3 regions of the Arthrobacter sp. CMU6 genome follow, and region 1 is predicted to be linked to each of the others. Evidence: riboswitches for the same ligand, from Rfam matches in the RefSeq annotation. Region 1 holds a riboswitch; each other region holds the start of a gene.
The links. Region 1 has a riboswitch for S-adenosylmethionine ahead of metX (homoserine O-acetyltransferase MetX). Riboswitches for the same ligand answer to the same signal wherever they lie in the genome.
Positions count from the first base shown of each region.

Region 2: another riboswitch for S-adenosylmethionine. It lies ahead of AC5RWD_RS01925 (aminotransferase class V-fold PLP-dependent enzyme); the one in region 1 lies ahead of metX (homoserine O-acetyltransferase MetX).
Region 3: another riboswitch for S-adenosylmethionine. It lies ahead of AC5RWD_RS05860 (DUF1737 domain-containing protein); the one in region 1 lies ahead of metX (homoserine O-acetyltransferase MetX).

Region 1 is NZ_JBNHFL010000007.1:169,153-175,272, reverse strand. It holds gene AC5RWD_RS07100 (LysR family transcriptional regulator) at 1-526, shown strand, start outside; gene AC5RWD_RS07095 (alcohol dehydrogenase catalytic domain-containing protein) at 580-1,716, opposite strand; gene AC5RWD_RS07090 (MFS transporter) at 1,830-3,212, opposite strand; gene metX (homoserine O-acetyltransferase MetX) at 3,470-4,684, opposite strand; SAM riboswitch class IV at 4,697-4,812, opposite strand; gene AC5RWD_RS07080 (bifunctional o-acetylhomoserine/o-acetylserine sulfhydrylase) at 4,919-6,120, opposite strand, start outside.
Region 2 is NZ_JBNHFL010000002.1:116,022-122,141, forward strand. It holds gene AC5RWD_RS01915 (metal-dependent transcriptional regulator) at 1-470, opposite strand, end outside; gene AC5RWD_RS01920 (class I SAM-dependent methyltransferase) at 481-1,260, opposite strand; gene AC5RWD_RS01925 (aminotransferase class V-fold PLP-dependent enzyme) at 1,381-2,787, opposite strand; SAM riboswitch class IV at 2,822-2,935, opposite strand; gene hisN (histidinol-phosphatase) at 3,115-3,927, opposite strand; gene rsgA (ribosome small subunit-dependent GTPase A) at 3,994-5,109, opposite strand; gene aroA (3-phosphoshikimate 1-carboxyvinyltransferase) at 5,093-6,120, opposite strand, start outside.
Region 3 is NZ_JBNHFL010000006.1:50,973-57,092, forward strand. It holds gene AC5RWD_RS05835 (AMP-binding protein) at 1-573, opposite strand, end outside; gene AC5RWD_RS05840 (DUF1905 domain-containing protein) at 648-947, shown strand; gene AC5RWD_RS05845 (YegP family protein) at 986-1,360, opposite strand; gene AC5RWD_RS05850 (O-succinylhomoserine sulfhydrylase) at 1,679-2,887, opposite strand; gene AC5RWD_RS05855 (rhodanese-like domain-containing protein) at 2,889-3,308, opposite strand; gene AC5RWD_RS05860 (DUF1737 domain-containing protein) at 3,305-3,613, opposite strand; SAM riboswitch class IV at 3,627-3,741, opposite strand; gene AC5RWD_RS05865 (NtaA/DmoA family FMN-dependent monooxygenase) at 3,949-5,244, shown strand; gene AC5RWD_RS05870 (aromatic amino acid ammonia-lyase) at 5,279-6,120, shown strand, end outside.

The DNA.
Region 1 (6,120 bases):
CGAGATGCTCAGCGCCACGCGGAAGGTCAGCCAGAACAGATCCGGCGTGGACCTGGAAATCGTGGTGGGCCGGACGGACGTCAGCAACGCCCAGACCATCTTCCTGAGCAACTACTACCTGCGCCTCTACGCCAGTGCCGGCTACGCCGCGGAGCACGGACTGCCGGAAACGCTCGACGACGTCGGGCAGCACGGCTTTGTCTCTTACGTTGAGTCCGCACTCCAGGTGGCGGAGTTGGGGCACCGCTGGTCCTCGCAGCTGCCGATGCCTACCTCGAGCTTCCAGGCCACGAGCGTGTTCGCCCAGCTGGAGGCCGTGCGGCAGGGCGCAGGCATCGGGCTGCTGCCGAACTTCATGGTGGCGGGGCAGCCGGACTTCGTTCCCGTGCTCGCCGACGACTTCGAGCGCCAGCTCCCCATCTGGGCGGTGGCGCGTCCGGAGTCCCTCCGCTCGGCCGCGGTGCAGGCGGTCATCGCGTCACTCAAGGAGGAAGTTAAGGCCCGGGCGGGGCTGCTGGCGGGCTGACGTGTCCCCCGCCAGGCTATGTCCCGTCATACCACTGCCAGGCCACGGCCCCGTCAGGCCTTGAACAGGCGCCGCACCACCTGCCCCGACGCCAGCGCATCCAGCCCCTCGTTGATCTCGGCGAGCGGCCTGGTGTCGGTGTGCAGCAGCTCCACGGGCAGCCTGCCCTCCCGCCAATAGCCCAGGTAGAGCGGGATGTCCCGGCCGGGAACGGCGTCGCCCATGTATGAACCGAGCAGGCGTTTGCCGGCTCCGGCGAACTGCAGCGCGGGAACCGTCAGCTCGGCTGACGGATGGGGCAGGCCGACCGAGACCACGGCGCCGCCCCGGGTCACATGCCCGAGGCACGCGGCAATCACTCCCGCCGAGCCGACCGCCTCGACGGCGACGTCGACCCCGTCGCCGGCGGCTTCCGCGATCAGCTTGGCCGCGTCCTCGGGCGTCCCCACGGCTGTGGCGCCGCAGTCGAGGGCGAGCTGGTGCTTGCCGGAATTGGGATCGATGGCGATCACGCTGCCGGCCCCGGCGAGGGAGGCAGCCATGACGCTGGAAAGGCCAACGGCCCCGAGGCCGAACACGGCCACCGACTGGCCGGCCGTGACAGCGGCGGTGTTGAGCACAGCGCCCATGCCGGTGAGCACGGCGCAACCGAACATCGCCGCGACGGTGTCCGGGACGTCGTCGTCAATCACCACCACCGATTCCCTGGCCACCACGGCGTAATCGGCGAAAGCCGAGACGCCCAGGTGGTGGTTGATCCGCTCCCCTGCCGGGGTCCGCAGCACCGCCTCGCCGTGGAGCAGGTCGCCGGATCCGTTGACCTCGGCCGCCCGGTGGCAGAGCGCGGGACGGCCGGACCGGCAGGCGCGGCAGTCCCCGCAGCTCGGCACGAACACCAGCACCACATGGTCGCCCACGGACACGTCGGAGACGCCGTCACCCACTAACACGACCCTCCCCACCGCCTCATGGCCCAGTGCCATGGGCAGGGGCCGGACGCGCGAACCGTCCACCACGGAAAGGTCTGAATGGCACAGGCTGGAGTACGTGATGGCAACACCCAGCTCGCCGGAGCGCGGCTCCGGCCGGTCCAGCTCCTGCACCACCAGGGGCCGGGCGTCCGTGTAGCTGGGCTTCTCCGACGCAGTGCCGGGGTTGGGGACGGCGGAGTAGAGGACTGCTGCTTTCATGGAAATCCTTGGTCTCGGTAAACGGGCAACTGCCCGGCCCCGCATGGGTGGCGGGTCCGGGCAGCTGTTGAATGCTCGTCATGGCCAGAGGTCAGGGCCTGGGTAAAGCCGGTCTACTTCTTGCCGGCGGCGAGCAGGTCGGCCGTGCCCTGGGCGTCGGCCGCGTCCACGTCGTGGAGCGAGATGCCGCGGGTTTCCTTCAGGAAGAACACCGCGACGGCGGTGATGACGCAGGCGATCAGCAGGTAGATGGCCACGGGAACGGAGGACTTGAAGGTGCCCAGGAGCGACGCGGCGATGATCGGGGCCAGCGAACCGGCAACGATGGAGGTCACCTGGTAGCCCAGCGAGACGCCGGAGTAGCGCATCCGGGTGGGGAACATTTCCGCCATGATCGCGGGCTGGCCGGCGTACATAAGTGCGTGGAACAGCAAGCCGATCATGATGGACGCCAGGATGATCACATCATTCTTGGTATCCATCATCGGGAAGGCGAAGAAGCCCCACGTGGCTCCCAGGATGGCACCGGCCATGTAGACGGGCTTGCGGCCGAAGCGGTCCGACAGCTTGCCGACCACCGGCACAGCGGCAAAGTGCACTGCGTGGGCGAGCAGGAGCAGCAGCAGGATCCGGCTCGTGTCGGCCTGGACCACCGTTTTCAGGTACGTGATGGAGAACGTCACCACGAGGTAGTAGAGGATGTTCTCGGCAAAGCGCAGGCCCATGGCAGTGAAAACGCCGCGCGGGTAGCGCTTGAAGACCTCGGCAACGCCGTAGCCCTTGTGCCCGGCCTCGACTTCCTTGCGGGCCTCGAGGAAGATCGGGGCGTCATTGACCTTGGTGCGGATGTAATAGCCGATCACGACGATCACCGCGGAGAGCCAGAACGCCACGCGCCAGCCCCAGCCAAGGAACGCTTCCTGGGTCAGGGTGGAGGACAGGATGAACAGCACGGCGGTGGCGAGCAGGTTGCCCATGGGCACGGCGGACTGCGGCCAGCTGGCCCAGAAGCCGCGGGACTTGCTGGGGCTGTGCTCTGCCACGAGGAGGACCGCGCCGCCCCATTCGCCGCCGACAGCGAAGCCCTGGGCGAACCGCAGGAAGACCAGGAGCGCGGGTGCCCAGTAGCCGATCTGCTGGAACGTCGGCAGGCAGCCCATCAGGAAGGTGGAGACGCCCACCAGGATGATGCTCAGCTGCAGCAGCTGCTTGCGGCCGAACTTGTCGCCGAAGTGGCCGAAGACGATGCCGCCGATCGGGCGGGCAACGAAGCCAACGGCGTAGGTGAGGAAGGCGGCGATGATGCCATCCAGCTCCGTGCCGGCATTGGGAAAGAATGTCTTGCCAAAGACCAGGGTGGCAGCCGAGGCGTACAGGAAGAACTCATACCACTCCACCACGGTGCCGGCCATGGACGCCGTGACGACTTTCTTCAGGCCTGAGGCCTTGATATCGGTTTCCTCTGTACGCCTTGCGGCGGAGCTTTCCGTACTCATTGCGAACTCCTTCGGCGTCTTCCTCGACACCACGGGGACCAGTCGGTGGCGAACGGGTGTGATGCGCACCACGAACGCCGGATTCAACGAGTATGGTCTGCCGAAGACGCAAGCTCAACGCCAAATAGTGCAGGGCACATCTGCATAAATGCACAGGGAGGAACCGGCATCGCCGCGCCACAGCAGGAAGACGGCCGCCGTGGAGGCACCGGCGTGGCCCCGGCCACGGTCGGGTTCCGGCCGAGCGGCGGCGCGCATCAATTGAGGAGGTGAGCCCTGAGCTGGGCGTTCAGCTGACCGATCTCCGTGAGGAACCCGTCGTGGCCGATCGGCGAATCGATCATGTGGACATCCACATTCCCCGGCAGGGCCTCGGCGAGTTCCAGCGACTGGGCGGGAAAGTACAGCCGGTCCGTCTCCACGGCGGCAACGAAGAAGTCTGCGGAGGCCCGCGCCAGGGCTTCCTTGAGTGTCCCCCGTCCCCGGGTGACGTCATGGCTCATGAGTGCTTCCGTGAGGGCGATGTAGCTGTTGGCGTCAAAGCGCCGGACCAGCTTGTTGCCCTGGTGGTCGAGGTAGCTCTCCACCTGGTACCGGCCGCGGCCCGCCAGGGCTTCGGCCTGCAACGGCTCTTCAGGGGTCTGGGCGTTCCTGCCGAACCGGAAATCCAGTTCGTAGGCAGACCGGTAGGTGATGTGCGCGATCCGCCGCGCGAGCGCCAGGCCCTCCGCGGGTTCGGGCCCGCCGTAATAGTCACCGCCGTTGAAATGGCGGTCCTGCCGGATGGCAAGGGTCTGCGCCTGGGCGAAGGCGATTTGTTCAGCCGTGCTCCTGGCGCCGACCGAGATGACACCGCAGCGGCGCACACGCTCCGGGAAGGTCACGGCCCATTCGAGGGCGCGGGCGCCGCCCATGGATCCGCCCACCACGGCGTGCCAGCTCGTGATGCCAAGCCGGTCGGCAAGCCTCGCCTCGGCGACGGTGGAGTCCCTGAGCGTCACCAGCGGAAAGCGTGAACCCCAGGGTTTGCCGTCCGGGGCGGTCGACGACGGTCCCGTGGACCCGTAACAGCCGCCCAGGATGTTGATGGAAATGACAAAGAACCTGTCAGTGTCCGCCGGCGCACCGGGCCCTGCGAGCTGTTCCCACCAGCCCTCCTCGTTTCCGGCACCCCGTGTGACGTGCGTGCTGCCGGTGAGGGCATGCTGAACGAGGATCGCGTTGGAACCGTCCGAGTTGAGCGTTCCCCAGGATTCGTAGGCCAGCGTCACGTCCGGCAGGAAGCCTCCGGCCTCCAGCTCCAGGCTGCCGATGTTGACATACCGGACTGTGCCATCCTCAGTGGTACCGCGGCCATCCTGACTCGTACGGCCGCCATCCTGATTTGTACCGCCGGGAACGGTGCCGTTCAAAGCAGTGCCGTGCGGAGCCCCGGCGGCCGGAAAGTCGGTGCTGCTGACAGAAATCGTCATGGGTAAACCTCTTCTACGCGCTTGCCCGCCGGCAGCTGTCCGGCAGGCCAGGTCTTCACCCGGGGCACCCCACCGCGGAAGGAGGGTTGCCGGCCAGCAAGCCGGGGCTGTCGCTGGCACTCATGACCTGTTGCCCAGTTTACGAAACAGGCGGACATCTTCGCGAAGAATGTGACGGCTGTGTGACTCCCGGCCCGCCGCCCGGGCCGGGAGTTCCACCCGCGGCACCGGAAATCAGGCGCCTTTCGCGGCGCGGAATCCGGCGTCGAGGTCGGCCAGGATGTCATCGATGTGTTCCAGGCCGACGGACAGCCGCACCAGGCCCGGGGCCACCCCAGCCACGCTCTGCTGCTCCGGCGTCAGCTGGCTGTGCGTGGTCGACGCCGGGTGGATGACGAGGGAGCGCACGTCACCGATGTTTGCCACGTGGGAGTGCAGCTCCAGGGCATCCACGAAGCGCTTGCCTGCCTCAGCCCCGCCGGCCACCGTAAAGGCCACCACCGCGCCGGTGCCCTTGGGCCCGTACTTCAGGCCGCGCTCATACCAGGGGCTGGACGGCAGCCCGGCGTAGGCTACGGACTCCACGTCGCTGCGGGCTTCCAGCCAGCCGGCCACCGCCACCGCATTGGCCACGTGGCGCTCCACCCGCAGGCTCAGCGTTTCCAGGCCCTGCGCAATGAGGAAGGCATTGAACGGGGACACCGCGGAACCCAGGTCGCGGAGCAGCTGGACCCGCGCCTTGAGGATGTAGGACAGGTTGGCTCCCAGGGCACCGTCCGCGCCGAGGTCGCGGGCGTAGACCAGGCCGTTGTAGGTGGGGTCCGGCGTGTTGAAGCCGGGAAAGCGCTCCGGGTCCTTGCCGAAGTCGAAGTTGCCCGAATCCACGATGACACCGGCAATGGCGGCACCATGCCCGCCCAGGTACTTGGTGGCCGAGTGCACCACGACGTCCGCGCCCCACTCGAGCGGCCTGATGAGGTACGGCGTGGACAGGGTGTTGTCCACGATGAGGGGAACGCCGGCCTCGTGCGCGGTCCGGGCAACGCCTTCGATGTCCAGGACGTCCTGCCGGGGGTTGGACACCACCTCGGCAAAGAAGAGCTTGGTGTTGGGCTGTACGGCGTCGCGCCACTGCTCAAGGTTGTCCGGGTCGGCCACGAACGTGACGGACACGCCGAACTTCTTCAGGGTGTGGGCAAGCAGGTTGTAGGTGCCGCCATAGAGGCTGGGGCTTGCCACCACGTGGTCGCCGGCCTCGGCGATGTTGAGGATGGCGTACGTTTCTGCGGCCTGGCCGGAGCTCAGGAGCAGCGCGGCGAGCCCTCCTTCCAGGCTGGCGATCCGCTGTTCAACGGCGTCCTGGGTCGGGTTGCCGATCCGGGTGTAGATGGGCGCGATCTCGGCGAGCGCGAAGCGGTCCGCCGCGCTTTCGGCGC
Region 2 (6,120 bases), on a different contig from region 1:
TGGCCGTCGTCGAGTTCGATCATCCGGTGGGCCGACGGCATTCGGACGGTTCCGTCAGCCGTGGGGATGGGATCGCCGTGCGGGTCCCGTGACGGGTTGCCCAGCCGGGCTGCCAGCCTCTCAATGAACGTGTCCGAGACCGCGTGTTCCAGCTGTTCGGCCTCGTCGTGGACTTCGTCCCAGCTGTATCCCAGGTCCTTGACCAGGTAGGTCTCAATGAGCCGGTGCCGCCGGACCATGGAGAGCGCAAGCCGGACGCCCTGGGGTGTGAGGGTGATGGCGCTGTACGGCTTGTGGAGGACCAGGCCCTGGTCCTTGAGCTTGCGCACCATTTCGGAGACTGAGGAATTGGCCACGCCGAGGCGCTGTGCAAGCTGCGTGGACGTGATGGGCTTGTCCTGCCATTCCGTGAAGGAATAGATGACCTTAACGTAGTCCTCGATCGAGGAGGAGGGCGTACTGGTCTTCACAGGTTCAAGCCTACCTGCTGCCACTAGGGCGTTCCGCCCGGACAGCCCGCCAGGTCTGGGTGAGGTAGGGGAGCTGCAGCAGTTCGCCCTCGGCATGCCCCAGATGTTCATGCAGGTACCAGGTCAGGTTTCCGGTCACCTTGGCTCGGGTGGCGTCATTGGCTGCGAGGTAGTAGCTGCGGGACTTGGCCAGTTCCAGGATGTCGTCCGGGGTGACAGGATCCTCCCACCGGGTCAGGTGGCTTTCCAGGGAGGTGAATTCCGGACCGATTTTGGGGCGGAAATCCGGCTTGTGCACGTCCCCGGCGTGCATGATGCGTGACAGCCGGTGGACCCACGGCACTGATGTGTCCAGCTGGTTCCAGATCAGGCCCAGCACACCGTGGGGCCTGAGGATCCGGGAGATTTCCGTGCTGGCCCGCAGGGGGTCGCACCAGTGCCACGCCTGCGCAACGGTGACCACATCGAACGACGCGCCGGGCAGCCCGGTCTCCTCCGCGGTCCCTTCCAGGGCTTGAACCCCGGGGTAGGAGCCGCTGAGCTGTTCCAGCATGTCCACGGAAGGGTCCACCGCGCTGACGCTCAGGCCGCGTTCCACCAGCAATGCCGTGAACTTACCGGTTCCTGCGCCGAGGTCGGCAGCGGTGTGGGCCTCGGGTGGAATGAGCCAGTCAGCGGAATCGCCAGGGTACCCGGGACGGACGCGGTGGTAGTGCTCGCCGCCGTCCTGAAAGCTCTGCCCAAGCTCCTGCCGCCGCCCGTGATGAAGTTTGGGACCGCCCCGTGCCACGCACAGTCTCCTTAGCCCGACGTCGAAAATTACCTTTCGAATTTACCGTACGGAGACCGCTGCCGTAGCAGGCCGGGGTGGCGTCCTAGTTCGGGTTGGCGTCCGGGGCCGGGGTGGCGATTAGTCCTGCGTGCAGGGTGCGGCGCCGGCGGTGCCGGGGGTGTTGGGTGCCCACTCGGGGTACGTGCGTGTGTCGTTCGCCGGAACCCAGCGCCCGGCGTCCACCACGTAGTCCCAACCGAGCCCGGAGCGGCGGAGCTCCTCAATGCCGGCGAGCAGCCGCTGGGCGTCCTCGAGCCGGGATCCCACGCCAAAGCTGGCGCGCAGCGAACCCGACGGGAGGCCGAGGCGCTTCAGCAGCGGGTGCGCGCAGAAGCGGCCGTCGCGCAGGCCCACGCCGTGTTCGGCCGACAGGTAGGCGGCCACCAGGCCGGCGTCGTACCCCTCCACGGAGAAGTTGACCACGCCAATGGCGTCGTCCGGGTCGCTGTCGGCGAAGATCTGGTGGACGGTGACGCCGTCGATCCTGCGCAGCCCCTCGACGAGGAAGGACCGGATGGCGGCTTCGTGGGCGTGCCAGTGCTGCGGATCAAGGGCAGCGATGACCTGGGTTGCCCGGGCCAGGGTGGCAGCGCCGAGCACGTTGGGTGAGCCGCCCTCGTGGCGGGCGGGGCCGGTGGCCCAGCTGACGCCGTCGAGCCTGGCCTCGCTCACCGCGCCGCCGCCGGCGAGGTGGGGCGTGCCGGCATCGAGCCAGTCGGGGCGGCCGATCAGGACGCCGGCCCCGAAGGGGGCGTAGAGCTTGTGGCCGGAGAAGGCGAGATAGTCGACGTCGTCCGCGGCGATGTCGATGCGGCGGTGCGGCGCGAGCTGCGCGGCGTCCACCACGATTCGGGCGCCGTATTCATGGGCCAGCGCGGCGAGTCGGCGGATGGGAAGGATTTCGCCGGTGACGTTGGAGGCGCCGGTCACCGCAAGGAGGCTGACATCGCCGTGCTCGAGTTCGGCGCGCAGGCTGCTGATGGTTGCTTCCAGGGTTTCCGAGGCCACCACGCTGCGGTGCGGCACGCCCTGCCACGGCAGCAGGTTGGCGTGGTGCTCGATGTCCAGGTACAGGACTTCGCCGGTGTGGTGGTGGTTCTCCACGGGCAGGCAGCCGGCCAGGAGGTTGAGGGAGTCGGTGGTGTTCCGGGTGAAGATGACGGCGTCATCGGCGCGGCCGCCCACGAACTCCCGCACGATGCTCCGCGAGTTCTCGTACACGGAGGTGCTGATCTGTGAGGCGTAGCCGGCGCCGCGGTGCACGCTTGCGTAGTACGGCAGGATCTCGTTGAGGTACGCAGAAACCACTGACAGAGCAGGCGCGGAGGCGCCGTAATCGAGGTTGGCGTAGCGGACGTGGCCGCCCTGGATCAGCGGAGCCTGGATTTCCGCGCCGGTGACGGCGGCCAGGGGGCGGCCGGCGGCGGCGAACCGGCCGTCCAGCACGCCGGCGTCGGTGGTGGAAGAAAGGATTGCAGCTGTCATGGGACCTCACTGAGAAAGGACCCCGCGTGACAGGGATCCGCGCTTGCCGGGTCCGTTCCGGATCGGCCTGGTCGTCACCCGGGGCACCCCACCGCGAATGGAGGGTTGCCGGCCAGCTAACCGGGGTTTAGCGCTGGCACTCGTGACCTGTTACGAGACTAGGACATCCGGACCGGCGATGAAAAAGCCGATCAGGAATGTTAAGCGAAATATTACGCAGCCCGGATATCCGGCGTTCGGCCGAATAAACGACGGCGGACGCCACCAAAAGTGGTCGTCCGCCGTCGTAATGTTCAGCGCTAAGGCGCCGGGGCAGGGGTGGGGAAACTAGAGTAAATCGTCCAGTTGCGGGTTCAGGCGCTTCAGGACTTCCGAGTGCAGGATCGAGTTGGTGGCCAGCGCGTTGCCGCCGAACGGGCCGTCAGTGCCTTCGAGGGAGGTGAAACGGCCGCCCGCTTCCGTCACGATCGGCACCAGTGCCGCCATGTCGTACAGGTTCAGTTCCGGTTCGCAGGCGATGTCCACCGCGCCTTCGGCCACCATGCAGTACGACCAGAAATCGCCGAACGCGCGGGTGCGCCACACCTCCTCGGTGAGCTGGAGGAACTCATCGAGGTTTCCGCGGTCCTTCCAGCCGCCGAGGCTGGAGTAGGACAGCGAGGCGTCGGCGAGGCTGGACACGTTGGACACCTTGAGCCTCGTGGCGGCGGCCAGGGAACGGCCCGAGTAGGCGCCGGCGCCCTTGGCGGCCCACCAGCGCTTGCCGAGCGCAGGGGCGCTGACCACGCCCACGACGGGTTCGCCCTCGTCGACGAGGGCGATCAGCGTGGCCCAGACCGGCACCCCGCGGACAAAGTTCTTGGTGCCGTCGATGGGGTCGATGATCCAGCGGCGGGAACCGTGGCCGGAACTTCCGAACTCCTCACCGAGCACGGCGTCGCGGGGACGGGAGCGGGACAGCTGGCCGCGGATGGACTCCTCGGCGGCCTTGTCCGCATCGGTGACCGGCGTCAGATCAGGCTTCGTCTCGATCTGGAGGTCCAGCGCCTTGAACCGGCTCATGGTCTGGTCGTCCACGGAATCGGCCAGCACATGGGCCAGACGCAGGTCATCGTTGTACGTTGAAGCGGGTTGGGTCATGGTTCCAAACTACCCTCAAAGGCCCCGCCGGGCGGGGAGGCAGCTGCCGGGCTGCGCCGGGAAAGGCTAGCCGACGCTGCCGAGCTCCTTGGTTTCCTGGGCCTCCATGCGCGGGTCGGTGCCCAGCAGGCGGCGCAGGGACGCGAGCCTGGCTGCTCCCGTGGGGCCGGCGTGACCGGCCGCGACCCATGCATCAACGCCGCAGTTGACGGAGGTGGCGTCGTGCTTGCAGCCGCGTTCGCAGGCCTCGGTGCCCGGCTCAAGGTCGGGGAAGGAGCGCAGGATGCGGTCCGGGTCGACGTGGGCAAGTCCGAACGAACGGATGCCAGGCGTGTCGATGATCCAGCTCCCGGCCGGGGCGTCAGCGAGCTTGAGGGCAAGGGCCGACGACGACGTGTGCCGTCCCCGGCCCGTGACGGCATTGACACCGCCGGTGGCGCGTTCGGCCCCGGTCAGCGCGTTGACCATGGTGGACTTTCCGACGCCGGAATGGCCCAGCATCACGGTCACCTTGCCGTCCAGGTGCGCGCGCAGTTCGGACACGGCGGCAACGTCGAGCCGGGCGGAGAGGCCGTCGTCTGACCGTGCGTCGATGCCCGATGCTTCCGAGTCGGCAGTGCGGCTGATGATGACCGGAAAGTCCAGGTGGCGGTAGTTGTCCAGCAGTTCGGTGGGATCTTTGACGTCCGCCTTGGTGACCAGCAGCAGCGGTTCGATCCCGGCGTCGTAGGCTGCCACCAGTGCCCGGTCGATGAAGCCGGTACGGGGTTCCGGGTTGGCGGCGGCGACCACCACCACCAACTGGTCCGCGTTGGCAACAACAGCGCGCTCCACCGGATCGGTGTCGTCGGCGCTGCGGCGCAGCAGGGTCTTGCGGTCCTGGATTTTCACGAGCCGGGCGAGAGTGTCCGGCGCGCCGGAGACGTCGCCCACGAGGGACACGAAGTCGCCCGCCACCACGGGGGAGCGGCGGAGTTCCCGGGCCCGGGCGGCGATGACCGTCCGCTCGTGGCCGGAGTCCTCGCCCACGACTGCTGTGTAACGTCCCCGGTCAACGGTGATGATCCGTCCGGTGACGGCGTCCTCGTGGCTGGGGCGGTCCTTCGTCCGGGGCCGGGAACCCTTCTTGTTCGGGCGGATCCGGACGTCGGATTCGTCCCAGGAATCAGTGCTGCGTGCCACCGGCGGTCCCTGCAGTGTTGGTCACTGCCGTGTTTGTAACGGCGCCGATCCGCTGGCCGAGCATGTCCGCCCACAGCTTGGGGAAGTCCGGCATGGTCTTGGACGTCGTGGCGATGTCCTGCACTTCCACGCCCCTGACCGCCAGGCCGAGGATCGCTCCGGCCGTGGCCATCCGGTGGTCAGCATAGCTGTGCACGACGCCCGCGTGCAGTTCCGCGGGCCGGATGATGAGGCCGTCGACGGTTTCCTCGGCATCGCCGCCGAGACGGTTGATCTCCGTGACCAGAGCGGCGAGCCGGTCCGTCTCGTGTCCCCGGAGGTGCGCAATGCCGCTCAGCCGTGAAGGGCCGGAGGCCAGTGCGCACAGTGCGGCTACGGTGGGTGCCAGTTCGCTGGTTTCGGCGAAGTCGGCGCCTTTGATTTCACTGCCGCCGGTTACCGTCAGGGTGCCGTCCTGCAGGGTGACTTCTGCCCCCATGTCGCTGAGGATGCTACGCCACATGTCGCCCACCTGCGTGGTGTGTTCGGGCCAGTCCGGAATCCGCACCGTACCGCCTGTGGCCAGGGCAGCGGCCAGGAACGGGCCGGCGTTGGACAGGTCCTGTTCGATGCGCTGGTCGAACGCACGGATTGGGCCGGGGCTGACAATCCAGTGCTTGGGTGTGGAGTCATCCACCACCACGCCCACCCCGCGCAGCACGGCGACGGTCATATTGATATGGTCCAGGCTTGGCACCGTGCTGCCGGAATGTTCCAGATGCAGGCCGTCCGAGAACCGCGCCCCCACCAGGAGCAGGGCGGAGACGAACTGCGAGGACGCGCTGGCGTCAATGACGAGGTGCCCGCCGCGGACCTGCCCCGTTCCTTCAACGCGGAAGGGCAGCGAAGCGGGCGTTCCGCCGTCCTCTCCGCCGACGGTTACGCCGAGGCCCGCAAGCGCCTCGATGATGGTCCCCATCGGACGCTCCCTGGCGTGCGGATCGCCGTCGAAAACGGTGGCTCCGGTGCGCA
Region 3 (6,120 bases), on a different contig from region 1:
GCCCCGGAGCAGGTGGCTGTTGATCACGGACAGCCCGTAGCAGTAGGACATCGGCAGCGTGGTTGCGGCGCGGTCGGCCGGGCCGATGTTCAGGTACTCGGCAATCGATTCCGCATTGGCCTGCAGATTGGTGGCGGACAGGCGCACCAGCTTGGGCGAGCCGGTGGACCCGGATGTGCTGAGCAGAAGCGCCAAGTCCGGATGGAGTTCATGCCGGGTGCCCGCCCTGCGTTCCTCGAGCACCGTCTGCCCGTCGGCGGAACGCAGCACGACGTCTGGATCGTACGCGGCCACCAGGGACTCTAGCGCCGCCGGCTTGTCCTCCGGAAGCAGGATCAGCGGGTGGCCGCCGACGAGTGCGGCAAGGTAGGCCACCAGGGATTCGACGTCGTTCGCCGCAGCCAATGCCACCAGGCGGCGCTGGGTGCCCAGCCGGAGCGCGAGGGCATCAACCCTGTCGGCGAGTTCCCGGTAGGTGAGAGTGAAATTGTCGGTGAGGATTGCGGGCCTGTCCCCGTGGCCTGCGAGATCGGCGGCGAAGGGCACCCGCGCGAAATCAAGCTGCGTGGTCACCGGAAGATGATATTAGTTAAGGCTTACCTAAGTAAAACCGTCCGGCTTCCTGTTACGCGTGCCATACTCAGTCCGTGGCTGAGACCTATGCCTTTCGTGCGCAGCTGTGGCTCTACCCGGGCGAAGCCGCCTGGCACTTCATTACGTTGCCGGTGGACATTTCGGAGGAGATCCACGAGGAGTCCGCGGGTCACCGCAAGGGGTTCGGCTCGGTGAAGGTGACGGCACACATCGCCGGCCATCAGTGGCAGACCTCGGTCTTTCCGGACGCCGGCAGCGGCTCGTACCTGCTGCCGGTCAAGAAGGCCGTGCGGATGGCGGCCCACATAACCGCGGGGGACGACGTCGAGGTCCGGCTGATCGTCGGCAACTAGGAGCCAGTCAGCCCAAAGGCACCATGTGGCGACGGCGGCTAGGCCGCCCCGGTCCAGCGGGCAGGCGCCGCTGCTGGCCTGCGCAGCGGCGTTCCGGTGGCATCCGACGCCGTGCGCTTGGTGCCGAAGCCCTGCCTTCGGTGGTCTGCCCGTGCTGACAAAGGCGTCTGGGCAGGTACCTGCGGCTTCGCACGCGGGTGCTCCGCGGGCTGGGCCGTGACCTGGGGTCCAGCCGGGGAGAGATCAGTGATGAGCCCCGTCCCGGCGCATTCGCGTACGTCGGCGATTGCGGCCGCGGCCGCACGCTTGTCCTCGAACGGTGCGGAGATTGCGAGGACGATTCCATTGGGGGCCTTCAGCCGGAACCGGAACTGGGACTCTGCATCAACAAAAACTTCAAATACTCCGGCCATGGCGGTCCTTCCGGTCAGGGAGGCTGCGCGCAGCGTCTTCGCGGCCGCAGCCCCGAACGCATCGCTGCGTCTGTCCTTGGGTGGTGCTGAACCAACAGGGGTTTCATCGGTTCATCGGTGTTATTCGAGTCTGCCCAGTGCGCACGGAGCCTCACAAGACCATCCGTGTAAACCCTGGGTAAACCCTGCCTGCCCACCCACTAAACCGCGCCGCAGCCTCGTTCTCAAGGACAGCCGAAACGAACGGACGCGCAGCACAACCCACGTTCAAAGCCCGCCATGGGAAGTAATAGCCGGACGACGAAGGGCCGCAAAAACTCAGATCTGCTTGAGAGCCTGCTCCAGGTCCGCGATGAGGTCATCCGCATCTTCCAGGCCCACGGACAGCCGCACCACCCCGTCGCTCAGTCCGATCGCGGCGCGTCCTTCGGGCCCCATGGCCCGGTGCGTTGTGGTGGCGGGGTGGGTGATCAGGGATTTGGCGTCGCCCAGGTTGTTGGAGATGTCAATGATTTTCAGGGCGTCCAGCAGCGCAAAGGCGGCTTCCTTGCCCGACTGGCCTGCCGTCGTCGCAAGCTCCAGCGTCAGGACGGTGCCGCCGGCCTTCATCTGCTTGGCCGCCAGTTCGAACTGTGGGTGCGATTTGAGCAGCGGGTACTTGACCCAGTTGACGGCGGGCTGGGTCTCCAGCCATTCGGCCAGGCGCAGCGCCGTGGCGGAGGAGTGGTTCACGCGGAGCGCCATGGTCTCCAGGCCCTTGGTGAGCACCCAGGCGTTGAACGAGGAAAGCGCCGGGCCGGTGTGGCGCATGAGCTGCTTGACCGGCCCGTCGATGAATTCCTTGGTGCCCAGGATGGCGCCGCCCATCACCCGGCCCTGGCCGTCGATGTGCTTGGTGCCGGAGTAGACCACCACGTCGGCGCCCAGGTCTCCGCAGCGCTGCAGCAGCGGGGTGGCGAAGACGTTGTCCGCCACCACCTTGGCGCCGGCGGCGTGGGCGAGCTCGCTGACCGCTGCGATGTCCACGATTTCCTGCATGGGGTTGGACGGGGATTCGAAGAAGACGGCCGTGGTGGGCACCGAGAGGGCCACACGCCACTGCTCGAGGTCCGGACCGTCCACGAACACGGTCTCCACACCCCAGCGCGGCAGGATTTCGTTAAGGATCACGAAGCAGGAGCCGAACAGGGAACGGCTGGCGACCACGCGGTCCCCGGCCGCGAGCAGCGCGCCAAGGGCGGTGAACACAGCGGACATGCCGGACGCCGTCGCAAAGCATGCCTCCGTGCCTTCCAGCAGCCGGAGCCGTTCCTGGAAGGTGGCCACGGACGGGTTGCCGTAGCGCGAGTAGACGAAGCGCTCATCCTCGCCGGTGAAGGCGCGTTCGGCGGCAGCGGCGGACTCGTAAACAAAGCCGGAGTTCAGGAAGACAGGCTCGGTGGTCTCTTGGAAATTGGTGCGGTCAAGCCCGCCGCGGACGGCCTGGGTGTCCGGGCTCCAGCCGGCGGCGTCGTGATTAAAGGTCAACTTAGTTCTTTCCCAGGTTCGTCGGCAGGCCGCGGTTCTTCCAGCCGTTCACGGTGCGCTCACCGTAGCGGTCGGGTTCGCCCTCGAAGCCTTCGAGGACGTTGTAGGCGGTGAAACCGGCCTGGGTGGCGGCGATGGCCGCGGCGATGGAGCGCTGGCCGGAGCGGCACAGGAACAGCAGCTCCACCCGGGTGTCCTCAGGCGCCTGCTGCTTCAGCTGCTCGATGAAGTCGGGGTTGGGAATGCCGCCGGGAAAGGTCCACTGGATGAACAGCGGATCATTCCGCTGATCGTTCGCGGACGCGGTTTCCGGGATGCCGATGTGCGCCCATTCACCCTCGGTCCGCACGTCCACCAGAACGGCACCCTGCTCGAGCCTGGCCCACGCGTCCTGCGGGGTGAGGTCTCCGGCGTAGCTCATGCGTGGCCCTCGTAGGCTTCTTCGCTAAGGTCGTCGTCGGAGTCCAGCCGGTCCACGGCGGTGGCGACGGCAGCATCTGCGGACGCGATGGCGGCAGGCAGGATGAGGGCCTGGGCCACGATGACAGTGGTGCCGTTGAAGGTTGCGGCAGGGCTGCCGTGCAGGACGTATCCCTCGGCCAGGGCGGCCGAGATGCGCTCACAGAATGCGCGGTCGTCCGGACCCGTGACCAGGCGGTAGGACAGCTTTTCCTCAGGTTTATCCTGCTGGGACGGCAGTGTTGCAACGGTGGGGGCGTCTGACATGACGGATCTCCTTTTCTCACGCTTGCAGCTCGAAGTGGTCGATATGCCGAGTATTCACCTGAGGCACCCCGCCGTGGAAGGAGGGTTGCCGACCGGCCAGTCAGGGCTTAATGCCGGTACTCATTACTCCCCAAAAACGTAACACTGACGGCGGCGGTGCGCACCGCCGCCGCCGTCATCTTCCGTAACGCATCCGGACACTGCCGGTCAGGGCAATCGACGCGCTGCGGTTACAAAGCCGGTGGCCGGGAGGATAATGACGGGAGATGACCCGCCGTAACGCCGGATGAAACCAGGCTGCAGTGAATGATTCGCCCGCGAATACAGTGACTCCCATGCTGCACTTTGGATGGTTTGTGGGCCATGGCTTCGGGGTTCAGGGCTGGGGGACGCCCGGCTACGGAATCGGTTATGACTGGAAGAAGCCCGCCCCCTACCAGCATGCGGTCCGGGAGTTCGAACGGGCCGGGCTGGACCTGTTCATCATCGAGGATTCGCTCACCGTCCCCGACACCTATGGCGGCAGCGCGGAGGTCTCGCTGGCGCAGGCGTCCTTTGCGCCGAAGCACGATCCGCTGGCCCTGGTGCCGTACCTGCTCTCCGCCACGGAGCACCTCGGTATTGTTCCCACCATCAGCGCCTCCTTCTATCCGCCGTTCACCGCCGCCCGGCTGCTGGCCACGCTGCAGCACTTCTCCAACGGGCAGCTGGGCTGGAACGTGGTGACCTCGGGCAGCGACCTCGCCGCGCAGAACTACGGGCTGGACCAGCAGATCGAGCACGACCTCCGCTACGAGAAGGCCGAGGAGTTCGTGGACGTTGTGCGCAAGCTCTGGCGCAGCTGGGAACCGGACGCCATCCTTGAGGACACGCAGGCAGGCATCTTCGCTGACCACACCAAGGTCCGGCCGATCCACCACGACGGGGAGTTCTTCAAGGTCCGGGGACCGCTGAACACGGCGCCGCTGCCGGAGGAACCGGTGCTGGTGCAGGCGGGGGCATCGCCGCGGGGCAAGGCCTTCGCCGGTGCGAACGCGGATGTTGCCATAGCCCTTGCCCGTGGCGTGGACGGCATGAAGGCGTATCGGGACTCCATCCGCGCCGAGGCTGCCGGGGCCGGCCGGAACCCCGACGACGTCAAGGTCCTGTTCGTCCTCAAACCCACGGTGACCGGTTCCCGGGCCGAAGCCGAGGAGCTGCGGGCTGCCCGCCGGGAGCTCACGCAGCGGGACATCGACAGCCAGCTCAACTCCATCTCCTATCTGTCCGTGATCGACTTCAAGCAGTTCGACCTTGACGAGCCACTCCCGGAGCTCAGCACCAACAGCAACCAGGGCACGCTGGAGCACTTCTCCAAGGCCGCGCCGCCGGGCTCCACCCTGCGGCAAATCCTGCAGGCCCGCAGCGGCGGCGCCGGCGACAGCATCATCGGCACCGCGGAGGAAATCGCCGACTACCTCGAGGAAACCGGGGCGGCAGTGGGCGGCGACGGGTTCCTCTTCTCCGGCTTCGTGGATCCGGCCACCATCCACGGCGTGCTGGACAGGCTGGCGCCGGTGCTTCGGAGCCGGGGACTGCTGCGGACGAGCTACGGCGACGGCGGATTCCGCCGGAACCTGCTGGACTTTTAGCGCCATGACAGGAGCCAGGGAGCACGACGGGCCGATGCCGGGCCTCCGGCACGGCACCTTCCTGATCGGCACGGCCCACATCCGTGCCGACGACGTGGCGGCAGCGGCCGCCGATCCCGGAGTCGAGGTGGTCCTCAGCGCCGAAGCCCTCGAGCTCGTGGGCCTCTCCCGTGAGGTGGTGCAGGCGGCCATCGATTCCGGCCACCGCGTCTACGGCCTGAACACCCTGCTCGGCTCCGGCCGTGACACGGCCGTGGAGCAGGAATCCATCCTTGACTTCCAGCTGCAGGTGGTGCGCTACCACCACAGCGGCGTCGGCGCGCTGCTGGACCGCGATGAAGTGCGCGCCCTCATCCTGGCAAGGCTCATCGGGTTCACCCGCGGAGGCTCGGGCGTGCGTCCGGAGACTGCCCGGTTCTACGCCGAGCTGCTCAACAGGGACGTGGTGCCGGCCGTTCCGCGCGACGGGTCCGTCGGCTCGTCGGACCTCACCCAGCTGGCGGCCGTTGCCGCCGTCGCCATCGGTGAGGGACAGGCGCTGACTCCCGACGGCGGCCTGCAGGACGGCGCGGAAGCGCTCACCGCCGCCGGGCTGGAACCGCTGGTCCTGGCGCCGGGCGAGGCCCTGGCGCTGGTCAGCGCCAACTCCTATTCGATCGGCGCCGGGGCGCTGGAGCTCCGCCGCCTCCGGTGGCTCGCCGATCTGGCGGACACCGCGCTGGCGCTGTCACTTGAGGCCACTGCCAGGTACGACGGCGGAGGGAACCTCAGCCCGTTCTCGCCGGCTGTGCAGTCTGCCAAGGCGGTGGACGGCCAGCGCGTCTCGGCGGCCAACGTCCGGCGCCTGGTGCGCGGCGGCTGGCTGGAGGATCCGCG